One region of the Oceanobacillus phoenicis genome, then DNA from elsewhere that is predicted to be linked to it. Evidence: a T-box and tRNA genes for the amino acid it is inferred to sense, from the RefSeq annotation. Region 1 holds a T-box; the other holds one or more tRNA genes.
What was found. A T-box is a leader RNA that pairs with one kind of tRNA and senses whether it is charged. The one in region 1 lies ahead of pheS (phenylalanine--tRNA ligase subunit alpha), so its partner is inferred to be a tRNA-Phe.
Positions count from the first base shown of each region.

Region 2: it encodes a tRNA-Phe, which carries the amino acid that the T-box ahead of pheS (phenylalanine--tRNA ligase subunit alpha) is inferred to sense. The anticodon was not compared.

Region 1 covers NZ_JBDFME010000001.1:2,367,017-2,370,436, reverse strand. Annotated here, with positions in the region: gene pheT (phenylalanine--tRNA ligase subunit beta) at 1-970, opposite strand, end outside; gene pheS (phenylalanine--tRNA ligase subunit alpha) at 998-2,032, opposite strand; T-box leader at 2,104-2,340, opposite strand; gene ABC346_RS11705 (TrmH family RNA methyltransferase) at 2,394-3,134, opposite strand; gene sspI (small acid-soluble spore protein SspI) at 3,237-3,420, shown strand, end outside.
Region 2 covers NZ_JBDFME010000001.1:2,563,906-2,567,325, reverse strand. Annotated here, with positions in the region: gene ABC346_RS12730 (MFS transporter) at 1-887, opposite strand, end outside; gene sodA (superoxide dismutase SodA) at 994-1,605, opposite strand; tRNA gene ABC346_RS12720 (tRNA-Phe) at 1,776-1,848, opposite strand; tRNA gene ABC346_RS12715 (tRNA-Ser) at 1,889-1,981, opposite strand; tRNA gene ABC346_RS12710 (tRNA-Ile) at 1,993-2,069, opposite strand; tRNA gene ABC346_RS12705 (tRNA-His) at 2,094-2,169, opposite strand; tRNA gene ABC346_RS12700 (tRNA-Met) at 2,182-2,258, opposite strand; tRNA gene ABC346_RS12695 (tRNA-Asn) at 2,260-2,334, opposite strand.

The DNA.
Region 1 (3,420 bases):
CTAAGGCAACCGGCTCACTGCCATTTGTTATCACAAGATTATCTTTCGTTAGTTTTCTTTCTTGTTCATCCAATGTTTTGATTACTTCCCCATCGTATCCACGACGAATAACAATTTTATTTGATCCAAAACGATCAAAATCAAATGCATGCAGTGGTTGCCCATACTCTAACAGTACATAGTTCGTAATATCAACTACATTGTTAATTGGTCGAATCCCGGATGCCATTAAGTAATTTCTCATCCATAAAGGTGATGGTTTAATCTCTACATCTTTAATGACAAATGCTCCGTAATAAGGATTTAAATCCTTGGCATCAATGTGAACCTCAACTTCATCAGACGCATTCTCATCAATATAATCAATTTCTTCATTCGGTAAATCAATTGGTTGATCTAAAACAGCTGCAACTTCATAAGCTACACCCAACATACTCAGTGCATCCGGTCGATTAGCTAAAACGTCTAAATCTAAAACAGCATCTGTTAAATTCAACCACTGATCTACCTTGGTTCCAACTTCGATATCCTCATCTTCTGGGAAAACAAATATTCCTTCTGCAATATCTGTTGGTATATACTTCTCTTCTAATCCAAGTTCTTGAAGAGAGCAGATCATCCCGTTTGATTCCACTCCACGAAGTTTTACTTTTTTGATTTTCATATTCCCTGGTAACACTGCTCCTGGTTTGGCTACTGCAACTTTTTGCCCTTTAGCTACATTAGGCGCACCACATACAATTTGTAATGTCTCTTCTCCTATATTTACTTGTGTCAAATTTAATTTATCTGCATCAGGATGTTTTTCACAAGATTCCACATAGCCAACTACTATATTTTCGTTTTTTTCGGCGATGTATTCTACTCCTTCTACCTCAATTCCTGATTTTGTAATCTTCGCTGCAAGCTCTTCGGGTGTAACCGCGTCTAAATTCACGTAATTTTTTAGCCAATTATAAGATACTAACATGGTCTTCCTCCTTTATCTTTTTCCGTTTTATGCTTGGTGAAATTGATTTAAGAATCGAATATCGTTGGTATAGAAATGACGAATATCATTTACTCCAAATTTAAGCATTGCGATACGTTCTTGACCCATTCCAAAAGCAAATCCGCTGTAAACTTTCGGATCATATCCACTCATTTCTAATACTCGGGGGTGTACCATTCCTCCACCTAAAATTTCAATCCAACCAGTCTGCTTACAGACAGAACAACCTTGACCACTGCACACTTTACATGAAACATCCATTTCAACTGATGGCTCTGTAAATGGGAAGAAAGATGGACGAAGTCGAATTTCACGTTCCTCTCCAAACATTTTCTTGGCAAAGATGTCTAGCGTTCCTTTTAAGTCACTTAATGTTATATTTTTATCGATAACTAATCCTTCTATTTGTCTAAATTGATGAGAGTGCGTCGCATCATCAGTATCTCGACGATAAACTTTACCAGGGCATATCATTTTAATTGGCTTTTCTCCATTGTATGCCTGCATTGTACGTGCCTGAACTGGTGAAGTTTGTGTGCGAAGTAACAACTCATTTGTAATAAAAAATGTATCCTGCATATCTCTTGCTGGATGGTTTTTAGGAAGGTTTAATGCTTCAAAATTAAAGTAATCTGTTTCCACTTCTGGACCTTCCTTTACTTCATATCCCATACCGATAAATAAATCCTCTATTTCTTCAACAACACTGGTTAACAAATGTTTACCGCCTATGTGTACCGAATTACCAGGTAAAGTCACGTCAATCGTTTCTTTTTCTAACTTTTCATTTAACGCTTCTTCTTCAATTTTTTCTGTTTTCTGATCTAACGCAGAAGTAATTTGTTCACGAACTTGGTTCGCAATTTCACCAACTACTGGGCGTTCTTCCTTTGATAATTTCCCCATTCCTCTTAGAACACTCGTTAACGAACCTTTTTTCCCTAAATATTTCACTTTTAAATCCTGTAATGATTTCATATCATTTGCTTCTTCGACAGACGCAATGGCCTCATCACGAATGGCGTGTAATTCTTCTTTCATTTTTTATACCCTCCTTAATTCATCTCATCAATACGTAAAACGGATTTACATACAAAAAAGCCCCTATCCCAAAAAGGGACGAGGCTCTATGGTCGCGGTACCACCCTTGTTGATTATACATTATTTCTATAATCCAACTTTAACCTGATAACGGATGGTTCCGAAACACCTTTACATTCATCTATGGTCCAAGTGTTAGCTCCAGAGTGAAATGCAATTCTCATCATCAATAGGAATGCTTTCAGTCAGGACATTCCCTCCCTTAAATGATCAAAAATGAGTCTTGCTAGCTCCTTCTTCGCTTGTATTGATTTTTTTAGTAATAAAACCATTATAGAAAAAACATACTAAGCATGCAAGGTTATTTTTTTAAGTGATACATTAATATTCCAGCTGCAATGCCTACATTTAATGATTCAGCTTTTCCATAGATAGGGATATTTATACGTTGATTTGCTATGTCTAATAATGATGAAGTTACTCCTGCCCCTTCATTACCAAGAATTAAACCAACTTTATTTTGATTTCTTACTTCAGTGTAGTCTACAGCATCATGTAATGCAGTTGCTAAAATTGTAAATCCTTGTGTTTGTAACTTATGAATTTCTTGTTCCAAAGTTGCAGTATAAATTGGTATATGAAAAAGAGACCCTTGTGTAGCACGGATAACTTTATCATTGTATAAATCAACACATCCCTCACCTAATATAACAGCATCGACTCCAGCTGCATCGGCTGTCCGGATAATCGTCCCCATATTTCCAGGGTCTTGTAGGGAATCAAGAAGGATAACCAGCTCGTTCGCCCCCTGTACATTGGTATTATTCATTTCTACCACAGCAATAATTCCTTGAGGAGTTTGTGTCTGTGATATTTCTTTTAATACATTTTCGCTTACATACTCCACAGGAATATCTTTAGCATCGTTTGGTATTTCATATCCTTCAACAACTATTAATTCTTGAATAACCCAATTGCTATTTAAGGCTTCTTGAATTAAATGGATACCATCTATTAAGAATGTGTTGGTTTTTAACCTTTCTTTTCTACGATGTAATTTTTTCCAGTTTTTCACTTTTTCATTTTTTATAGAAGTAATCATGATTCAAAACATCCTTCATTATTTTCCTATCTGTATCATACATATATTTTGTTGTTCTGGTCAAACTATCCATAGTCCACTATTTCAAGAGGAGTGTGTATAATGGATTTAAACTTACGTAAAGCAATTTATTCCAACATTTCCAATAATGACGAGCAACAGCTCGAAGCTACAATTGTGGATGCCATTCAAAATGGTGAGGAAAAAATGCTTCCTGGTCTAGGAGTATTATTTGAATTAATTTGGAAGCACTCTGATGATCAGGAAAAAAAAGAAATGATACAAG
Region 2 (3,420 bases), 200 kb from region 1:
ACAAATAGTAATAACCCACCTAATAATATCGATTTTTTTCTTAAATGTGGTTTTATAAATTTTGCTGCAACTAGATAAAACACAATCGATAAACCGGATAAAAACATATTAAATGTCCCCAGTGCGAGTTCACTATTTGTAACGAGAAACACCCAGATGGTGATATAAAACCCAAAGATCCCTTCTCTTAACCCTTGGAAAAAATGCGAATGTAAAATTCTTTTCCAATTTTTGTTTCTCTTTTTTTCTTTTGCTATATGCTTCATTGCAAATAATCCTTTAGAGCCTTTTCGAACGATAAAGAAACTGGCAATCACTGCACAAGCAAATAATAAGAAAGAAATACCAAAAATCACATTATATCCGACATCATCTACCATATTCGCTATAATGAAACCTGCTAAAAGCGGACCCACCATGCCAGCAAAGGAACTTAAAATTCCAAACACTCCATTAAACATATCTCTTGTATCAGGTTCAGTTATTTCAAATGTAAGAACATGAAAAGATAACCAGAAAAACCCATAACCGATACCTATTAAGCATCCTAGTATAAAGTTATAATAAGCTGCCAATTCTCCAATAAATAATACACAAACAAAAAATAAGCAAAGAAATAGTATTCCAACACGTAAGATAAGTATACGATCAATTGCTTTTGATAACTTTCCCGCCCATACAAATGCAAGTGCCTGAAAAATGTAACTAGCTAAATTATAATTAGCGATTGTTATTAATTCTCCGGATTGTTTCCAAATGTAGACGTTGACAAATGTATTCGATAAGAAAATACCTCCTGAATATAATCCGCCAATTAATAAAAGAATGATTAAATCACGATTTTCAATTTTATGTTTTTGATAGTATTTGTTTATTTGTTGGAACATCATAACGACTCCTTCTTTTCCTACTTTATTTTTTGCGAAGGAGTCGTATCTATACAAAAAAAACACGTGAAAATCATTTCACGTGTTTTGATTTATAGTTATAAAATTATTTAGCTTCTTCGTAGTTTTTCGCTACTTGATCCCAATTAACTACATTCCAGAATGCTGAAATGTATTCTGGGCGCTTGTTTTGATACTTAAGATAATAAGCATGTTCCCAAACATCAAGTCCTAGAATTGGAGTTTTACCATCCATTAATGGAGAATCTTGATTTGGTGTACTTGTAATTTCGAGTTCACCGTTGTTTACTATAAGCCATGCCCAACCAGAACCGAAACGACCAGCAGCTGCTGCTGCAAATTCTTCTTTGAATTTGTCTAGTGAACCAAATTTAGCATTAATTTTATCTGCTAGTTCACCTGTTGGCTCACCACCGCCGTTCGGAGATAATAGCTTCCAAAATAGGCTATGGTTTGCATGTCCGCCCCCATTGTTGCGTACTACAGTTTTAGCACTTTCAGGGACTGCATCTAGATTGCTGATTAATTCTTCTACAGACTTGCTTTGAAGATCTGCCTGTCCTTCCAATGCATCATTTAATTTAGTTACATACGTGTTGTGATGTTTCGTATGGTGAATGTTCATTGTCTCTTTGTCAATTGTTGGCTCCAATGCATCATATGCATATGGTAATTCCGGTAATTCATATTTTGCCATGTTTATCTTCCTCCTTAAAATAAATGATGTAAAGGTTTATGTCCCTTTATATTAAAAAGATTATCAAAGCTTTTAAGTAGTTGCAAACGATATGCATTATATTACCAATGTTTGTATTCGGTTTCATTCATATACTAAAAAAAACAAGCATTTGCTTGTTTTTTAAAAAGTGGCTCGGGACGGAATCGAACCGCCGACACAAGGATTTTCAGTCCTCTGCTCTACCGACTGAGCTACCAAGCCGTATTAGAATTTAATTTGTTCATAAAACGAAAAATATGTATGGAGGAGGTAGAGGGATTCGAACCCCCGCGCGGTTTGACCCGCCTCTCGGTTTTCAAGACCGATCCCTTCAGCCGGACTTGGGTATACCTCCGAATAGTTAAATGGTGGACCCTGCAGGACTCGAACCTGCGACCGATCGGTTATGAGCCGATAGCTCTAACCAACTGAGCTAAGGGTCCTTCTATTCAATATTAAATTTATCATGGGGCGATCGATGGGGATCGAACCCACGTATGCCGGAGCCACAATCCGGTGCGTTAACCACTTCGCCACGACCGCCATGATTATATATGGTAGCGGCGGAGGGGATCGAACCCCCGACCTCACGGGTATGAACCGTACGCTCTCGCCAGCTGAGCTACACCGCCATGGCTCCACAGGTAGGATTCGAACCTACGACCGATCGGTTAACAGCCGATTGCTCTACCACTGAGCTACTGTGGAATATTGTTGTTTATGTAATAACAGCAACGAAATATAATTTATCATGTATAACATAATCTGTCAATCATTTTTTTGCGTCTTTGCAAAAGTTTTTATTTCGTTTTTCGACTGCGTTATTTATAATAGCATGTTCTTTTTTATATTTCAACATAAATTTTAATAGATTTTTACATTTTTTTCTTTTTATCATATAAAGCTACTTTTTTAGTATAATTTTCTTTCAATTTGAATATCCTCGATTACTTTATTATAGTTCAATTATACTATTTTTTATATATTAAAATACTTAGCCCTATTTTAATGGAGTGATGTAGTTGTCTTGCAATAAACTTCTTGAACAACAATTTAGAACAGATTTTCATAAAAGAAAATAAATTTGATATTATTTAAATTATAATTTTCAAAATAAGCATTCAGAAGTGCATTTAAATTCACTTAAAACAAAGTGAACATTTTTAGAATGTTCAATCTCTTTTATCCTCACTCACAAACAATTAACCTAAACAAAACCATCTAAAATAACCCCATTTTATTTTCATTGGATAGAAGCAAAAACTAAAAAAGGGTTAGACAATGATTTCAATCAACAAGCTATCGGATACCTATTTTATCTTCTAAGCGTTAATCTCTATCAATTTAATAACTCATTATTTAAGCTTTTTGTGAGGGGAATTGTAACATCCAAGCAACTACTAATAGGATGGGCAACAATAGCAAAAGAAGATATGGATAACTTTTATCATCCATAATTTTATCCAAGTCGATAGATCTATTAATTATAAACATATTAAAGCTATTTCGACGCATCAGTTAATAGAAATTTTATTGAAAGAAAATAGTTATGATAGCGTAATTACATATGTTCTTGAAGACAAGTTTATATTATTATGTACTCCAAATGAGTCAATATTACACATATCTCCTTTATTCTCATTTTTAATTAATTTTTTTCAACAGACTAAATCAACTTAGCCAACAACAAAAATCTCTAGATACTGTCACACCGTATAGTGATTCCATTAAAGGTATTTACTACCCGTTTATTCCTACAATTGAAATAGTTGAGAGCCAAGCTTAAATAGCAAA